DNA from 4 places in the Mesorhizobium sp. M0051 genome. Region 3 is predicted to be linked to each of the others. Evidence: riboswitches for the same ligand, from Rfam matches in the RefSeq annotation. Region 3 holds a riboswitch; each other region holds the start of a gene.

Region 1 (4,403 bases), on a different contig from region 3:
TTGCCGGTATGCTGGGCATCGCCGCCGCCAGCAGTGCCGACACGAACAGCATCCACACCGGCCAGTCTTGATTGGCGGCCGCAACCAATACGACGAAAGCCAGCACCGAAATGATGGTGGTGGGCACTACGATCCGCGTCTGGCCAAGGCGATCCACCAGTCTCGATATCTGCGGCGCCAGGAAAGCGTTGGCGAGCGCGAATGTCGCGGCGACGGCGCCGGCCAGCCAATATTCTCCGCGCGTCTGCGACAGCATTGCCACGATGCCGATTGGCGCCATGGCGATCGGCAGGCGCGCTATGAAGCCCGCGGCGGCAAAGCCCTTGGTTCCGGGGGCACGAAAGATCTCCACATAGGGATTTTGCATGGGTTGGTTCCTCGACAAAGCACGATTCGACATTTACATACGGTGCGTATGAATATCAAATAGCGCATACGCGACGTATGTCAATTGGCATACGATGCGTATGTGAATAGGGCCGGTAGCCATGCACAAGCCTCGCAAGGAGATGATCGCCGAGACACGCGCCAAATTGATCGCGGCCGCCCGCCATGCCTTCGGCACGATCGGCTATTCGGAGGCCTCGATGGATGACTTCACCGCCTCAGCCGGACTGACGCGCGGCGCGCTTTATCATCACTTCGGCGACAAGAAGGGCCTGCTGCAGGCGGTTATCGCCGAAATCGATGGGGAGATGGCGGCGCGCATCAATGAGGTCGCGTCGAGAGCGCCGACCCGTTGGCAGCAGTTCGTCGACGAATGTTCGACCTATATCGAGATGGCGCTGGAGCCGGAAATCCAGCGCATCATGTTCCGGGATGGCCCGGCCGTTCTGGGCGATCCGGCACAATGGCCGAACGCCAATGCGTGCATCGCTTCAATGACCGGCCATCTGACGGCGCTTCAGGAGGAGGGGGTCGTCGTCTCCAGCCTCGACCCCGAAACTGCCTCGCGGCTGATCAACGGCGCGAGCAGTCAGGCGGCGCAGCGGATCGCCAATTCGAACGACCCCGAAGCGACCTCGAAGAAGGTGGTCACGGCGTTCAAGCAACTGCTCGAAGGCCTGCTCAAAAGGCCGGGTCAACCGAGTTGAAATCCCATTGGTGGCTTGGCGCCACGGTAGGGCTCCGAACTCAGGTTAGCAAAAGACCTGACGACAGCCAGTTCGGCAGTGTCGGCAGCTTTTGTGCCGGCAGCTTTTCACGATAGGAATTTTTTCTTGACTCCGTGACCTCAGCTATGGTACATATTCGCTCATGGTGCTGATTTGCGCCAGTGACCCGCCGCGCAGGCGGGTTTTTCGTTTCCGCCAGCCTACGCGCCGGCGAAGGCTCCCAAGGAACCTGTTAACCCGAGTTCGTTGCCCTGTGGGCGCCACGGCCGGCAATTGACAATCGCCGGGTTGGGTTCATCCTTTCTCACCATCTCTGAGGGGAGATTCGGGACATGTGGGATTTCGATATCGGCAGGTCGGTGTCCATCATGATGCGGACCTGGCCGTTCATTGTCTTTCGCATGATCGTCTATTTTGGCATCACGCTGGCCTACATCATGGCGACCGGCACGGGCGCCTCTGTCGGCTATGGCGTCGGTCATATCTCCACCGATCCCGACGGGCCGCTGTCGTTTGCCCTGTGGGGCGGCGTGGTCGGCTTCGGCATCGTCTCGATCGCCGTCTACTAGATTCGCGAATACATCCTCTATGTCGTCAAGGCCGGTCACATCGCCGTCATGGTCCATCTGATCGACGGTCGCGACATTCCGGGTGGCCAAGGCCAGGTCGCCTACGCCAAGGATATCGTTACCCAGCGTTTCGCGGAGGCCAACATCCTTTTCGTCGTCGACCAGCTGGTCAAGGGCGCCATCCGCGCCATCACCGGCCTGCTTGGCGGCATCGCCGCTTTCCTGCCGATCCCGGGCCTGAGCGGCCTCGTCTCCTTCATCAACACGGTGATCCGCCTGTCGCTGACCTATGTCGATGAGATCATCCTCGGCTACAACATTCGCATTAATTCATCCTCGCCGTTCGAGACGGCGCGCCAGGGCGTCGTGCTCTATGCCCAGAATGGCAAGGTCATGGTCAAGAATGCCGTCTGGCTGGCGGTCATCATGTGGGGCGTATCATTCCTCATTTTCTTGCTCATGCTGGCCCCGGCCGCCGCCATTCTTTTCCTGATGCCCGGCCAGCTCGCCGACTGGGCCTTCGTGCTCGCCATCGTCTTCGCCTGGGCCTTCAAGGCGGCGTTCATCGAGCCCTTCGCCATCGCTTGCCTGATGCAGGTCTATTTCAAGACCATCGCGGGCCAGGTGCCAGATCCGGCCTGGGACACCCGGCTGGCGGAGGCGTCGTCGAAGTTCAGGGAACTCAAGGACAAGGCGCTGGCCTCCTTTGGCGGCTCGCCCTGGGGACCGGCCGGCGCGACACCCTGATCAGCGAGGGCTCGACGGCGCGGCAGAAACGGTGTTGAGGCGCGCCACGGTCGATTTGAGCAGCACTTCACCTTGCCCGGAAAACGTCTCGCTCATGATCAGTTCCGGCAGCGGCAGCCGCCGTCCCCAGCCATGCGTTTCAAGGTCAGGTTTTGGCGCGAACTCCGAGACGCGGCCGACGCAGAGATAGGCGACCGGGGTCACATGCTCCGGAATAGAAAGCAGGCCTTTCAGCGCTTGCGCCTCGATGATGCTGACCCAGCCGACACCGACGCCTTCGGCGCGCGCCGCCAGCCAGAAATTCTGCACCGCGCAGACCGTGCTATAGAGGTCCATCTCCGGATTGTGCGAGCGTCCCAGTGGCGAACCCTTCGAACGCTCGCGATCGCAGGTGATGCAGATGTTGAGCGCGCTTTCGCAAATGCCTTCCAGCTTGAGTTTGCGGTAGAGCGCCTGCCGCTCTTCCGCAATGGCCGGCAGTTCCTGCTGGCGCGCCGCCAGGAACAGGTCGCGCACCTTTTCCCGTCGCTCGGCATCGCGAATGACGATGAAGTTCCAAGGCTGCATGAAGCCGACCGACGGCGCGTGATGGGCGGCAAGCAGCAGCCGCGCCAGCACCTCATCGTCGAGCCCGGTGGGCAGGAAATGGCTGCGGACGTCGCGCCGCGTGAACATGGCGCGATACACCGCATCGCGCGCATTCTGCTCAAATCCATCGCCAACAGCAGCGGTCATGTGTTCCGGCATCGCTTGTCCCCTTGCGATTGCAATCGATGCCAACCGCCTGACCATGCGGATGACGATGCCTGCCAGGCCGGTCTTCTGGCTCGGGATCAACCCGCGTCCGGTGCCTTCCCGTCATCGACAGTGGCATATACCGGCGCGGTCCCCCTTACAGCGTTGGGCACGCCACGGAATTCAACCGTGTTCCCGATTCTCCCGCTTGCGGCGGGCACCAGGCAGTGTCACGGACCTTACGCCGAAGCGCGGACGACGCCAATGCCTGCAGCGACGCGAATGGACGCAGGCGCGATTTTCCCCAGTCATCGGCCGCCGGTGCATGGCCTTTGCCGATCCGGGTCACTAGATTAGGACGATGGCTACCCGTCTCTATACCCATCCGATCTTCCTTGAGCACCTCACGCCGCCCGGCCATCCCGAGCGGCCGGACCGCTTGCGCGCCATCGAGCGCGTGCTGGACGACGAGGCTTTTGCCGCGCTCGATCGTATCCAGGCGCCGGAAGGCGACGAGGCCACCATCCTCTATGCTCATCCCGCCGATTTCGTCGCCCGCGTGCGCGCCGCCATTCCCGACGAGGGAATCGCCCGCATCGACGCTGACACCACCGCCAGCCCGAAGAGCTGGCAGGCGGCGATCACCGCAATCGGTGCGGCCAACGCCGCCGTCGACGACGTCTTTGCAGGCCGCGCCGACAATGTCTTCGTCGCGGCGCGGCCGCCCGGCCACCATGCCGAAAAAACCACGGCGATGGGTTTTTGTCTGTTCAATACGGCGGCGATCGCGGCGCGTTATGCGCAGAAGAAGCATGGTATCGAGCGTGTTGCCGTCGTCGACTGGGACGTGCATCACGGCAACGGCACGCAGGATATTTTCTGGGACGATCCGTCGGTGCTCTATTGTTCGACGCACCAGATGCCGCTCTACCCCGGCACCGGCGCGAGGAACGAAACCGGTGCCGGCAACATCGTCAACGTACCGCTGGCGCCGCAGACCGGCAGCGAGGTGTTTCGCGATGCCTTCCTGTCGCGCGTGCTGCCGGCGCTCGACAATTTCGCGCCCGACCTGATCATCATTTCGGCCGGGTTCGACGCACATCACCGCGATCCGCTGGCCGAGATCAACCTGACCGAGGACGATTTCGACTGGGCGACCGGCCAGCTGATGCAGCGCGCCGCGCGTCACAGCGGCGACCGGCTCGTCAGCCTGCTCGAGGGTGGCTACGATCTGCAG
Region 2 (4,403 bases), on a different contig from region 3:
CCGGCCATGAACATCCTGCCGGCGACCATCGACAAGACCGGGAACCCGACTGTCGTCAGCCATGTCGGCGGTCGCAAGGCAACCGTGCCGATCACGACCCCTGCTTCGGCAAAGGGCGCCGCGGTGAGCTTTGGCGTGCGGCCGGAGGATTTGATCATTGCCAGCGGTGCGGACTATCTGTTCGAAGGGACGGTCGACTACGTCGAGCAGCTCGGCGAGGTCCAGCTTGTCTATGTCGACATCGGCCGCGCCGACCTGCCGCTGGTGACCAAGCTGCCCGGCAACGTCGAGGTCAAGCGCGGCTCGACATTGCGGCTGAGCGCCAATGGCGAAGACCTGCATATCTTCGATACGGACGGGCGGTCCTTCGCGCTTCACGAAGCAGAAGCGAAGGCGGCTTGAGACGGAACCATCTCGACGGTAAAAAAAGAGCGGCGGGCAAGGCCCGCCCCTCTTTTCTGGACATCGGCTTAGACTGTTAGCGGCCGAAGAGGTTCCGATCACTGCCCTGGGGGGCGGACTTCGGAGCGTCGCCCGACGAATTGAGCAGCTTGTAGATCGGCGATTCGCTCTTGCGGATCGAGCCCGTATGCGAGGTATCGACGTTGACGGTCGACTGCTTGTTGATGTCGGTGCCACCAACGTTGTCGTTGCGGGCATAGGCGCTGCCGGCGGCAATCAGAAGAGCGGCGGCAGTAAGAACAATCTTTTTCATTTTTGACACTCCGTATTCTCGAATTCGATGCTGCGGGTTAACCCGCAGCATCGCTGTCGGATGTTGGTTTTGATCGGATGTTAGTTGTTGCCGAACAGGTTGCGGTCGCTGCCATGGTTGACAGGCGCCTGCGTGGCCGGCTCCGACTTCTTGACGGAAGCCGTGTACGAGCTGTCGACGGCGGTGGTGGCAGGCTGGTTGGCGCCGTTCGAACCATAGTTGTCGCTAGCGGCGAAAGCGCTACCCGAGATGGCCAGAACAGCGGCGGTAGCAAGAATGATCTTCTTCATTTCAAGTCTCTTGAATTTTCTGGATTTCGCCAGGACGGCGGGCGAACCCGCTGTCAACTGGGAATTGGTTGTTAGTGGCCGAAGAGGTTACGGTCGCTGCCCTGGGCAGGCGTCTGAGCAGCCGGTTCCGACTTCTTCACCGAAGCGGTGTACGAGCTGTCGACGGCAGTGGCTGCCGGGGCGTTCGAACCGTAGTGGTCGCTGCCATTAGCGAAGGCGCTGCCGGAAATGGCCAGAACGGCGGCGGCAGTGAGAATGATCTTTTTCATTTTTTGTACTCCAGTATCTTCTTTTCGTCCGTCTAGCGGCGTGTCTTGGAAATGAAATCGCGTCGTTCGGACAGGCCCGATGTGGGAGGGCATCCTCGCCTTTTCCAATCACGAAGTTGTTCCGTGTGGACCATGAATCCGCTACTTGAAATTGTGCCAAGGGCTTCCACACGCTACTTCTTATCTTTATTTTTCAATGGTTTAAGCAAAACCGTCCGCTGGATCACCAACTGTTGCCAAGGCCCGGCGTTCACAACGTCCTGCACGCACCGTCAACAGAAACGAACCGTTCGGTTCGATTTTAGAATCAGCTAATAGTCACTTTTCGAAACCGCTAGCCTTTTTTGGCCGCCAGCAAGGGTTGGCTTTCGAGGAGATTGCAAGTGGCGATGGCTGCCGAAGAGATAGGATTTCAGCCCGGCAATCGCCAACCCGAACGTTTCGCACGCGTGTCGCGCCGCATGGATACGATGTCGTTTTCATGCCGATGACGCGCCAGCGATCGTGGTTAGATCATGCCATCTCAGGTGCCGCTTCGTGACGACGGGGCGGAGAATTGGGAAGCCGGTCAAAATCCGGCGCTGCCCCCGCAACGGTGGTGGAGTTCAAGTCGCAACGGGAGACCACTGGGCAACTGCCTGGGAAGGTGTCGCGATCGTCCGCAAGGACAACTCCAAAGCCCGGAAACCAGCCCGAGATTTCTAGACTCGACTGATCGCGGTGGGCGATCAAGAGGTGGATAGTGCATGCCCGGCGCCTCGCCGGCCTGCGTCCAATCCTCCCTCCGTCACCACCAGTTCAGTCCTTAGATAACGAGGACAGGACATGGATATTCGCAACGACATGCTGAGGCTCTTGAACAGCCGTCGGCAAGGCTTTTCGCTAGAGCAGCCCTTCTACACCGATCCAGACTACTTCAAGCTGGACATGGAGCTGATCTGGTATCGCGATTGGCTGTTCATCGGCCATGATTGCGAGCTGCCGAAGCCGGGCAGCTACATTACCGTGCAGATCGGCGACTATCCGGTTGTTCTTGTCCGTGACCAGCAAGGCAAGATCAACGCCTTCCACAATTCGTGCCGCCATCGCGGTAGTCGCGTCTGCAACACCGACAAGGGTACTGCGGCAAAGCTCGTCTGTCCCTATCACCAGTGGACCTATGAGCTCGACGGCCGCCTGCTGTTCGCCCGTCAGATGGCCGACGGTTTCGACAAGAGTGAGTTCAGCCTGAAGCCGGTCGCCTGCGAGAGCGTCGGCGGCTATATCTTCATCTGCCTGGCCAAGGAGCCAGCGGATTTCGCGCCGATGCGGGCGATGATCGAACCTTATCTTCTGCCTCACCGGTTGAGGGAAGCAAAGGTCGCCTTCGAGAGCACGATCATCGAGAAGGGCAACTGGAAGCTGGTCTGGGAAAACAATCGCGAGTGCTATCACTGCGTCGCCAACCATCCCGAGCTGTGCAAGACCTTCCCGGAGGCTCCGACTGTGACCGGCGTCAACGGCGCCGACAGCGACCCTGAAATGGTCGCGCATTGGGCCAAATGCGAGGCCGTCGGACTTCCGAGCAAGTTCCGCATCGATCCGGCCGGGCAGTATCGAGCCACCCGCGCGCCGCTGCTGCGCGATGCCGTCAGCTACACCATGAGCGGCAAACTGGCGGTGAAGAAGAACCTCTCCGACGCTGTCTCCGCCGACCGCATCGGCACCTTGATGCACTATCACTATCCGACGACATGGAACCACATCCTTATCGATCACGCGGTGACGTTCCGGGTGGTGCCGATCAGCGCCACGGAAACGGCGGTGACGACGAAATGGCTGGTGCACAAGGACGCGGTCGAGGGCGTCGACTACACCATCGAAGACCTTACCCATGTGTGGACCGAAACCAACGACCAGGACCGCCGCATCGTTGAGGAAAACGCTCTCGGCATCCTGTCGCCCGCCTACGAACCAGGCCCCTATTCGGAGCTGCATGAGGGCGGCGTGATCCAGTTCGTCGAATGGTACGCGTCGTTCATCGGCCCGCGCCTCGCCGAAGGTGGAAGGCCGGCGCTACGCAGCGTCGCCTAGTTGCATCACATGCACAAAACATGAGGGACAAGAGAGGATGAATGCGATGACGGATCTTGGCCTCTATCGCCATCTCGACCAGATGACGCCCTGGAACGACAGGCTGCAGGTGCTGGAGGTGATCGGCGTCAGCGACGAAGCGCCTGACGTCAAGACCTTCACCTTCCGCTCCGACAACCAGACCTGGTTCCGCTACAAGCCGGGCCAGTTCGTGACGTTGGAACTGCCGACTGCGGACGGGCCGCTGATGCGCACCTATACGCTGTCGTCCTCGCCATCGCGGCCGTTCTCGATCGCAGTGACGGTGAAGGCGCAAGCCGGCAGCACCGGCACGCGATGGATGTTTGACCATCTGACGCCCGGCTCGCACGTCAAGGCCTATGGGCCGACCGGCGATTTTTCGCTGCACAGTCACCCGGCGGCTAAATATCTGTTCATTTCGGCCGGTTCGGGCGTGACGCCGATGATGTCGATGCTGCGCTGGCTGAACGACTGTGCGCCATGGACCGATGTCGGCTTCGTCAATTGCGCGCGCCGCCCGGAAGAGATCATTTTCCGCAAGGAGCTCGAACTGCTCGGCAGCCGTATGCCGGGCTTGTCGCTCGGTTTCATGATCGAGGAGCGTTCGAGCCGAGAGGGCTGGTTCGGCCATATGGGCCGCATCGACGCCATCAGGCTGCCGCTGCTGGCGCCCGATTTCCGCGAGCGCGAAATCTTCTGCTGCGGCCCCGATCCTTTCATGCGCGCCGTGCGCGGCATGCTGGACTCCGCCGGCTTCGACATGACGAAATACCATCAGGAGAGCTTTGCGGCGCCGGCCGTGGAGGAGATCCCGGCGCCGTTCGCTTTGCCGGCGGGAGACGACGCCGTCGCCCCGATCGAAGCCGTGACACCGATCCGATTCTCGCTTTCGGATGTCGATGCCGACTGCGTCGCCGGCCAAACCGTCCTGCAGACCGCGCGGGCCTCAGGCGTGCGGATTCCCGCTGCATGCGAGTTCGGCCTGTGCGGCACCTGCAAGGTGAAAAAGGTCGCGGGCGACGTCGAGATGAGCCA
Region 3 (4,403 bases):
TCCGACGCCCGCGGTAAGGCTTGCTCAAATCCAGCGTCGCACGCGTTTCGCGTAGTCGCGGTATTTCTTGCCGAACTTCGCCGCCAGCACCTTTTCCTCGCTCTCGATGGCCATCTTCTGCGTGGCGAAGGCCGCGATGAACGCCAGCGGGAGGAACCACGCTATCCCCGAGACAAAGGCGACGCCGATCAACAGCAGCGTGTTGGCCAGATAGATCGGATTGCGGGTGATGCCGAAGGGACCTGACGTGACCAGGTGATCGGGCACCGCGTTGGGGTTGAGCGTGGTCTTGGCCCGGATCATGGTGCGGATCGCGGTAAGCCAGAGTGCGGCGACGGCGAACAGGGCCACCCAGCCGGCCGCGAAAAGAATATCGCCCAGGAGGTCGCCGATCCAGGGCAGGGGGTAGAGCAGGCCAAGGGCAATGCTGATGGCGATGGCTGCGATGTAGATCAGCGGCGGCCACGGTATGAGCCCCGCCTTCGGCTGTTGCTCGGTCATTTGACCCCTTCCTCCATCAACTTGCTGTCGGTTTTGGCGGTACACATGCCGGCAAGGTCGGACAAGTGTGCTTTCCATTCCGCAGTCTGGTCGTTGTTGTAGAGCCGATCAAGCGTCGCCTCGCCCTCAAGCGTATCGAGCATGCAGACACAGTAGCTGGAACAGAACTCGGTGTCGCGCGACTGCTCGCAGGACAGCTGGCAGGTTTTGAGGAAATTCACCTGCGGGGTTTCGACCTGTGCCGGCATGATCTGCGAGAACACCCACACGCAGCCGATCAACAATGGCTGGTGGATCAGGTAGAAGGCCAAGCTGTGCCGGCCGATGAAGACCAGCGGGTTGGCCCAGCGCCCAGTCTTGAGGTTCGCCAGCCACGTCAAGACACCCGCGCCCGCAGCAAGCCTGGTGGAGCCTATGCCCAGAAGCACGGCGCCGAACCACGGGAACAGCGGAACGTAGTCGTTGGAACGCGGATTGATCGCCGACAGGCCGACCCACCACAGCCATGGATGGTCGAAGGCCTCGAAGCGCAAATAGACCGGCGCCGCGACGGCCAGCGCGGCAACCACCATGGTCAGCAAAGCCGGCAGGCGAAGAAACAGCAGGCCGAGCAGGCTGGCCAGCGCAATCTCGTGCAATATGCCGAAGAAGATGAAACCGTCCGGGGTGGCGATGCGGGTGACGATCGAAATCGCGATCGCGGCTCCGGCGACCATGGCGAACCGCTTCCAAAAGCCGTTCCAGCGGATTTTCTTGCCATGGGCGAGGTACAGGCTGACGCCGACCAGGAACAAGAAGGTCGAGGCGATGCAGCGCGCGTAGATCTTCCACCAGCCAAAGGCGGTGAGGCCCGGATCGGTGTAGCCGAAGAATTCCAGATCCCAGGTGAAATGGTAGCTCGCCATGGCGATCAGCGCGATGCCGCGCACGATGTCGATGACGACGATGCGCCTTGGTCGATCCTGGACGGGTGCGGTCGGCGTTTGAATGGTCATGGTCTCGCATTCTGATTCAGCCAGGCAGAACGACTATCACGGTTGCACCGGGCAAAAGAAGGCCGGGCGTCTGACAACGCGGACAGGATCAGGCGCCGCTTTAGGCCAGTGGCGGAAAGCCTTTGGCCAACTTCGCTTTTTGCCTGATGTGCGTCGGTTTCCTCATATTGGTGTCGGCATCGCCACCGCAGATTTGGCCCGGCAAATCTGCTTCGGGGAGAGCTATGTCCACCCATGTGCGCCATCCGATCTGGCTGCCGGCCCTCAAGGCCGCGGACGCGCGCACCTTTGCCTCGCTTTATGCGGTCGAATCCTTCGCCCGCGCCACGGTGTCGAGCGTCATCCCTATCCAGGCCTACGAGATCCTGCACAACGAGCAGGTCGTTTCGATCCTCTACACCGTCGTGGCGATGCTCGGCCTGTCAGTGACGCTGTTCATGCCGATGCTGATCCGCCGCTTTGCCCGCCGCTGGGTGTACACGGCAGGCGCCTGCCTGCTGGCCATCGGCTCGCTGTTCTTCGTCACCCATACGCTTGCCGGGCAACTGGCTGGCATGCTGTGCCGCGTGATGGGCGCCAGCGCGCTGTCGATCACGCTCAACCTCTACATCATGGACCATATCCGCAAGACCGAGTTCATGCAGGCCGAATCGCTGCGCATGGCGTGGTCGATGTTGGCGTGGACCGGCGGGCCGACGCTCGGCATCTTCCTCTACACCCACTTCGGCATCTATGCCGCGCATGGCGCCGTGGCGATCTTCGCCCTGGCCTTGCTGGCGCTGTTCTGGACCTACCGGCTCGGCGAGAACCCGTCGATCCGCCCGGGCCAGACGCGCCCGGTCAACCCGCTCGCCAATATCGGCCGCTTCGTCGCCCAGCCCAGGCTCAGACTGGCCTGGCTGATCGCTTTCGGCCGCTCCTGTTTCTGGACGACGTTCTTCGTCTATGGGCCATTGTTCATGGTCATCACCGGCGAAGGCAAGCTGGCCGGCGGCGTGCTGGTTTCGGCCGGCAACGCGCTGCTGTTCATGGCCATCTTCTGGGGCAAGGCGGGAAAGCGCTTCGGCGGCCGCAGGACGATGACATTTGCCTATTTCGCCATGTCGGCCATGCTGCTGGCGGCAGGCTTCGTCGGCGAGACCGTGCCGCTGCTCACCGGCGCCTTCCTGCTTGGCGGCGCCTTCTTCACCATCGCGCTCGACGCACTCGGCTCGACCGCCTTCATGCGCTCGGTGCGCTCCTATGAAAGATCGCAGATGGCGGCGGTCTACCGGACCTATCTCGACTTTTCCGAACTGACGCCGCCGCTGGTCTATTCGGTGGTGCTGGCGTTTTTCGGCCTAGGCTCGGTGTTCGTCACGCTGGGCCTGCTGGCTGCGGTCTGCGGCTTCGTGACGTGGCGCTATCTGCCGAAATCGCTTTGATCTTCAGGGCTTTGGTGGAAGTGCCGCATGCCAAGGTGCCTGCGGCAGCGGAGGCCCTCACTGGCACGACGCATTCGCGATGGTTGCCGCCGGAATTTGGTTTGCTGGAGGCGACGATTCTGCCTATAGTCGGCAATGTCGTCGGTTCCATTTTGGAGCCAAGAGGGAATGCGGTGAGGGCGAGTTTCGCCCAATGCCGTGGCTGCCCCCGCAACTGTGTGCGGTAGTCCTCTCCATATGCCACTGAAGATTTCTTCTTCGGGAAGGTGGGGAAGGGCGCTGATCCGCGAGCCAGGAGACCTGCCGGCGACAGGAAACTGACTTCGATGCCCTCGGGTGGAGGGCGAAAGGACAAGACATGACTACTGCTTCCGTCTCCCTCGGCGCCTCCGTCTCCTCGCAGTCGCGCTTCATGCAGCTCGCGCTTGCTGCGCTGCTCGGCGTTTTCGTGATGGGCTTTGTCGGCTTCTCGCATATCGATGCGGTCCACAATGCGGCTCACGACTATCGCCACTCGATGGCGTTTCCCTGCCACTGACGAGGATCTGACATCATGAACCTGTTTCGCAACGTCGTGTTCATTGCGGCGATCGCAGGGCTCGTGGCCGGTGTCGTTCTCGCCTGCATGCAGGCCTACGCCACCGTGCCGCTGATCGTGAAGGCGGAAGTCTACGAACAGGCCGGCGGCGGGCATCACCATGACCATGCCGTTCCGGCCCCAACGGATAGCAATGCCATGAGCACAGCCGCTCCGGCAGCGGAAGCCGCCCCGGCCGCCGAAGACGAGGGTTGGGCGCCGGCAGACGGTTTCGAACGTTTCGCCTTCAGCGTGCTTGCCAACATCGTCACCGGCATCGGCTTCGCCTTGATCCTGGTCGCGGTTTCCGAATTCGCCGGCGGCATCGGTGGCTGGCGCCAGGGCGTCTTCTGGGGGCTGGCCGGCTTTGCCGTGTTCACGCTGGCGCCGGGCCTAGGCCTGCCGCCGGAACTGCCGGCCATGCCAGCGGCCGATCTGACCGAGCGCCAGATCTGGTGGTGGGCTACCGTAGCGATGACCGCGGCCGGGCTCGGCCTGATCGCCTTCCGCAAGTCGCTGCCGCTGGCGATCCTGGCTGTGGCCTTGATCGTCGCTCCGCACATCGTCGGCGCGCCGCAGCCCGGCAGTTACGAGACGGCGATCCCCGAAGGCCTGCACCACCAGTTCGTGGTGGCGGTGACAGTGACCAATCTGGTGTTCTGGCTGGTGCTCGGCGCGGTCGTCGGCGTGGTCCGCGGCCGCTTCACCGGCACCGCGACCAGCCTGCGCGACAGCTTTGCCTGACAGCAAGGCACTGACCTTCCTCATCGGCGGTGGGGGGGGCGGGCGCGGCGCCCCCGCCCCCCACCCACCGCCCGCCCGGGGCGCGGGCGGGGCCCAAATAGACGCCGGGGCCGCCCCGGAAGAGTAGATGGACGCGGGGCACCCCCCGGCCCCCCCCCCCCC
Region 4 (4,403 bases), on a different contig from region 3:
CAGTCGCTCGCGGGCAAGCATGACTAAGTCCGAAATCTCGCCGGCTTCCGGGACGCGTGGTGAGTGAATATCATAGACGCCGGGACCGATTTCGTTCGGATATTTGGAGCTCGTGAAGGCGTCCAACAGTTCCATCTTCGAGCGCGACGTCTCAATCGAAATGACATCCGCATCCATTCCAGCGATCGCGTGAATGATCTCGTTGAACTCCGAATAGCACATGTGGGTATGAATTTGAGTCGCGTCCTTTACACCCGTTGAAGCGATCCGGAAACATTCGACAGCCCAGTCGAGATAGACTTTCCAGTCAGATTGGCGCAGTGGCAATCCTTCGCGAAAGGCGGCCTCATCGATCTGGACCATCCTTGCGCCGGACCTTTCGAGATCCGTCACTTCGTCGCGGATGGCGAGCGCGATCTGGCGGCAGGCTTCGGAGCGGGGTACGTCGTCGCGAACAAAAGACCAGTTGAGAATGGTGACTGGGCCTGTGAGCATTCCCTTCACGGGCTTTTCCGTAAGCGACTGGGCGAATTGCCACCAGCGCACTGTCATCGGATTGCGCCTCGATACGTCGCCGAAAATGATGGGGGGACGCACGTAGCGCGACCCATAGCTTTGTACCCAGGCATGCTGGGTGAACGCGAAGCCGGACAACTGCTCGCCGAAATGCTGTACCATGTCGTTTCGCTCGAACTCACCGTGCACCAGCACGTCCAGCCCGATCTCTTCCTGCCAGCGAATTGCAGCCTCGATCTCCTTCTTCAGGAACGTCTCATAGTCGACATAGCTCAGCTGGCCCTTCGCATGAGCGGCCCGCGCCTTGCGTACCTGCGGCGTCTGCGGGAAGGACCCGATGGTCGTCGTCGGGAACGGCGGCAGCCCGAGTGAGCCGGCTTGGACTCTGGAGCGCTCGCCAAAAGCGCTCTCTCGTCGCTTCGCGCTGTCCTCAATGCTAGCGATCCGCCCCTGAACAAGCGGGTCATGGATCCTCGTGGATGTCACGCGCGTGGCGGCAGCCTCGGCAGACGCTTTCAACGCGCCTGCCACCGCATCCCTGCCTTGGGACAGGGCCCGGGCCAGCAAGACCAGCTCGTCGGTCTTCTGGGCCGCGAAGGCGAGCCACGAGCTGATGTCTGCGTCGAGTTCCGTCTCCATGCGCAGATCAATCGGCACATGCAGCATCGAGCAAGAAGGCGCGATCTCGACGCGGTCCAAGGGCCAGCCGGCGACGATCGGTTTGATGCGGTCGAGAATGGCGGGCAGGTTCGCACGCCAGACGTTGCGGCCATCGATCAAGCCAAGCGAGAGCACCAGATCCTTCGGAGCGAGCCGACCCACCGTTTCCAGCTGCTCGGGAGCGCGCACGAGATCAATATGCAGCCCGGCCAAGGGCAGAGAAACCGCGGTTTCGAGATTGTCTCCCAGCGACCCGAAATACGTAGCCAGCATGATCTTCAGCTCGGGCGCGGCTTTCGACAGCTGGCCATAGGCGAATTCGAACGCAGCTCGTTCGTTCGGGTTCAGATCGAGGACAAGCGCTGGCTCATCGATCTGCACCCAGTCGGCTCCCGACAGCTTCAGCCTCTGCAGGACTTGCTCGTAAACGGGCAGCAGCCGCGGTAGGAGCGCGATGGGACCGAACCCCTCGGCAGGCGATTTCGCCAGCTTGAGGAAGGTGATGGGTCCAAGGATGACTGGGCGTGTGTGAATGCCGAGAGCTTTGGCCTCGAGGAAGTAATCGACCGGCTTCGATGACGAGAGGGCGAACGTCTGATCATCATCCAGTTCCGGCACAATGTAGTGGTAGTTGGTGTCAAACCACTTGGTCATTTCCATCGCGGTTACACCAGGTCCATGAGCCTCCTCCTGGTGACCAGCGTGTCCACAATCCTCCGTCTGACCCTGGTTGCCGCGCGCCATTGCGAAGTAGATGTCAAGTGGGACCTCGCCGCTATTCCAGCCGTAACGGGATGGAACGGCCCCGACCATGGCTGCGGTGTCGAGCACATGGTCGTAAAGCGAGAAGTCGTTCGACGGGATTTTCGACACGCCGCGATCGCGCTGCTCTTCCCAGCTAGCGGCACGGAGCGCCTTCGACGTCGTGAGAAGGTCGCCAGCGGACGATGTTCCGGACCAGTAGCTTTCAAGCGCGAATTTCAGTTCTCGCCGACGACCGAAGCGCGGCACGCCGAGCGTTGCTACAGGAATTTGCTGAGAGACAGTCATGTCATACCCCGATGGTTGGGGGCGTCGGTGACAAGGAAGGCGCTAGCAGGCCCGGCACGCCGGATTGCAGCGGCCACCGAGACACCCCGCCCGTGGACGTGATTCGTCGTGGCAGGTCTCCTGGCTCGCGGGGTCATAGCCTCTACCCGTCTTCCCGAGGGTATTCGCCTCAGTGACATGAGTGGGGTTGGCTCGCCGCTAACAGTTGCGGGGGCAGCGCCGGCATCGCACCGGCTTCCCTCTTAGCTCCGCTGCGGCAGCGCCGCACGCGAGAACCACGACACGCCAGACAATCACAGCAATCCCTTCTCTTGTCAATGGCGCATAACGAAATGTTTATGTGGTTATGTCCTGGCGCTTTTACGCTTATCTAACGCTTATCTAACATTGTGAAACATGGAGTCGTCCATTTGCCGGCGCTGCACCGCTGCCCCATTGTCTGTGAATTGGCGTGCAAAATTGACCCCATAAGCCGGGGAATCGGCGTCCAATTTTGACCCCCCTGATGCTTTGATTTGCGACCATCAGCTCGTCGTAGCGAGCGGATGGTGTGGGGATGAAGTCGGTGGATACGATTGCCCGAGTTCGGCGCGCCTTCCATGTGCAGGGATGGTCGCTCAAGCGGATTTGCCGCGAACTGCATGTGTCGCGGAACACCGTCCGCAAGATTCTCAGATCCGACGAGACATCGTTCTCCTACGAACGCGAGCGGCAGCCGATGCCGAAGATCGGTCCGTGGCAGGATCAGCTTGACGGGTTTTTGAATGGCAACCGTGGCAAGGCGGCGCGCGAGCAACTGACACTGATCCGGATTTACGAAGAGCTTTGCAGCCTCGGCTACGAGGGAGGCTATGACGCCGTCCGCCGATACGCGAAGAGCTGGGCGAAGGCGCAGGGGTCGGCGACGGCGGACGCCTATGTGCCGCTGTTCTTCGCGCCGGGCGAGGCCTACCAGTTCGACTGGAGCCACGAGATCGTCCTGATCAACGGCGTGACAGTGACCGTGAAGGTCGCCCATTTCCGGCTCTGCCACAGCCGCATGATGTTCGTCAGGGCCTATCCGCGCGAGACGCAGGAGATGGTGTTCGACGCCCACGACCGGGCCTTCGCCTTCTTCGGGGGCGCCTGCACGCGCGGCATCTACGACAACATGAAGACGGCGGTGGAAACGATCTTCGTTGGCAAGGACCGGCAATACAATCGCCGCTTCCTGCAGATGTGCAGCCATTATCTGGTGCAGCCGGTCGCCTGCACGCCGGCATCGGGCTGGGAGAAGGGTCAGGTCGAGAACCAGGTCGGGCTGGTGCGCGAGCGCTTCTTCACGCCCAGGCTGCGCTTCAAGACCTATGAGGAGCTGAACGCCTGGCTGCATGACAAGTGCGTCGCCTACGCCAAGGCGCATCGTCACGTCGAGCAACCGGAACGAACGATCTGGAACGTGTTCGAGGAGGAGCGTGGCAAGCTGGTTGAATACCGCGGTCCCTTCGACGGATTCCATACGGTGCCGGCCTCGGTGTCGAAGACATGCACGGTGCGCTTCGACAACAACAAATACTCGGTGCTGTCGACCGCCGTCGGCCGCCCGGTCGAGATCCATGCCTATGCCGGCAGGATCGTCATCCGCCAGGACGGCGTGGTCGTCGCCGAACATGCCCGCTCCTTCGGGCGCGGCGACACGATCTACGATCCCTGGCATTACATGCCGGTCCTTGCCCGCAAGCCCGGTGCACTGCGCAACGGTGCGCCCTTCCAGGGCTGGGTTCTGCCCTCGGCGATGGAGCGTATCCGACGCAAATTGAAGGCGGCGCATAACGGCGATCGGCAGATGGTGTCGATCCTGGCGGCGGTGTTGACCGACGGCATCGATGCCGTGGAAGCCGCCTGCCAGGAGGCGCTCGATCAGAACGTCTGCTCCTGTGCCGTCATCATCAACATTCTGGCGCGGCGGCGCGACCCCGCGCCGGCCATCACCATCCTCACCCCGGACGCGCTTCGCCTGCAGCATGAGCCGCAGGCCGACTGCGCCCGCTACGACAGCCTCAGGAGGGCAAGCTGATGGAACGCACGCAGGTTCTGGAACTAATGGGGACGCTGAAGCTCTACGGGATGCGGGGCGCCTATGACGAGGTCATGGCGACAGGCATCAAGCGCCAGCACGAGCCGCCGAGGATCGTCGG

The links. Region 3 has a riboswitch for cobalamin ahead of NKJ90_RS19685 (CbtB domain-containing protein). Riboswitches for the same ligand answer to the same signal wherever they lie in the genome.
Region 1: another riboswitch for cobalamin. It lies ahead of bluB (5,6-dimethylbenzimidazole synthase); the one in region 3 lies ahead of NKJ90_RS19685 (CbtB domain-containing protein).
Region 2: another riboswitch for cobalamin. It lies ahead of NKJ90_RS06275 (aromatic ring-hydroxylating oxygenase subunit alpha); the one in region 3 lies ahead of NKJ90_RS19685 (CbtB domain-containing protein).
Region 4: another riboswitch for cobalamin. It lies ahead of metE (5-methyltetrahydropteroyltriglutamate--homocysteine S-methyltransferase); the one in region 3 lies ahead of NKJ90_RS19685 (CbtB domain-containing protein).

What each region holds. Positions count from the first base shown of each region.
Region 1 is NZ_JAMYUT010000036.1:41,191-45,593, reverse strand. Features, by position in the region: gene NKJ90_RS28350 (MFS transporter) at 1-367, opposite strand, end outside; gene NKJ90_RS28345 (TetR/AcrR family transcriptional regulator) at 489-1,094, shown strand; partial or broken gene NKJ90_RS28340 (hypothetical protein) at 1,448-2,431, shown strand; gene bluB (5,6-dimethylbenzimidazole synthase) at 2,432-3,178, opposite strand; cobalamin riboswitch at 3,227-3,406, opposite strand; gene NKJ90_RS28330 (histone deacetylase family protein) at 3,528-4,403, shown strand, end outside.
Region 2 is NZ_JAMYUT010000004.1:180,319-184,721, forward strand. Features, by position in the region: gene NKJ90_RS06255 (ABC transporter ATP-binding protein) at 1-402, shown strand, start outside; gene NKJ90_RS06260 (DUF680 domain-containing protein) at 479-715, opposite strand; gene NKJ90_RS06265 (DUF680 domain-containing protein) at 796-1,005, opposite strand; gene NKJ90_RS06270 (DUF680 domain-containing protein) at 1,077-1,274, opposite strand; cobalamin riboswitch at 1,783-1,984, shown strand; gene NKJ90_RS06275 (aromatic ring-hydroxylating oxygenase subunit alpha) at 2,100-3,347, shown strand; gene NKJ90_RS06280 (FAD-binding oxidoreductase) at 3,394-4,403, shown strand, end outside.
Region 3 is NZ_JAMYUT010000019.1:1-4,403, reverse strand. Features, by position in the region: gene NKJ90_RS19700 (methyltransferase family protein) at 25-501, opposite strand; gene NKJ90_RS19695 (heparan-alpha-glucosaminide N-acetyltransferase) at 498-1,496, opposite strand; gene NKJ90_RS19690 (MFS transporter) at 1,721-2,920, shown strand; cobalamin riboswitch at 3,046-3,242, shown strand; gene NKJ90_RS19685 (CbtB domain-containing protein) at 3,279-3,458, shown strand; gene NKJ90_RS19680 (CbtA family protein) at 3,474-4,241, shown strand.
Region 4 is NZ_JAMYUT010000033.1:9,761-14,163, forward strand. Features, by position in the region: gene metE (5-methyltetrahydropteroyltriglutamate--homocysteine S-methyltransferase) at 1-2,226, opposite strand, end outside; cobalamin riboswitch at 2,320-2,521, opposite strand; partial or broken gene istA (IS21 family transposase) at 2,783-4,349, shown strand; gene istB (IS21-like element helper ATPase IstB) at 4,282-4,403, shown strand, end outside.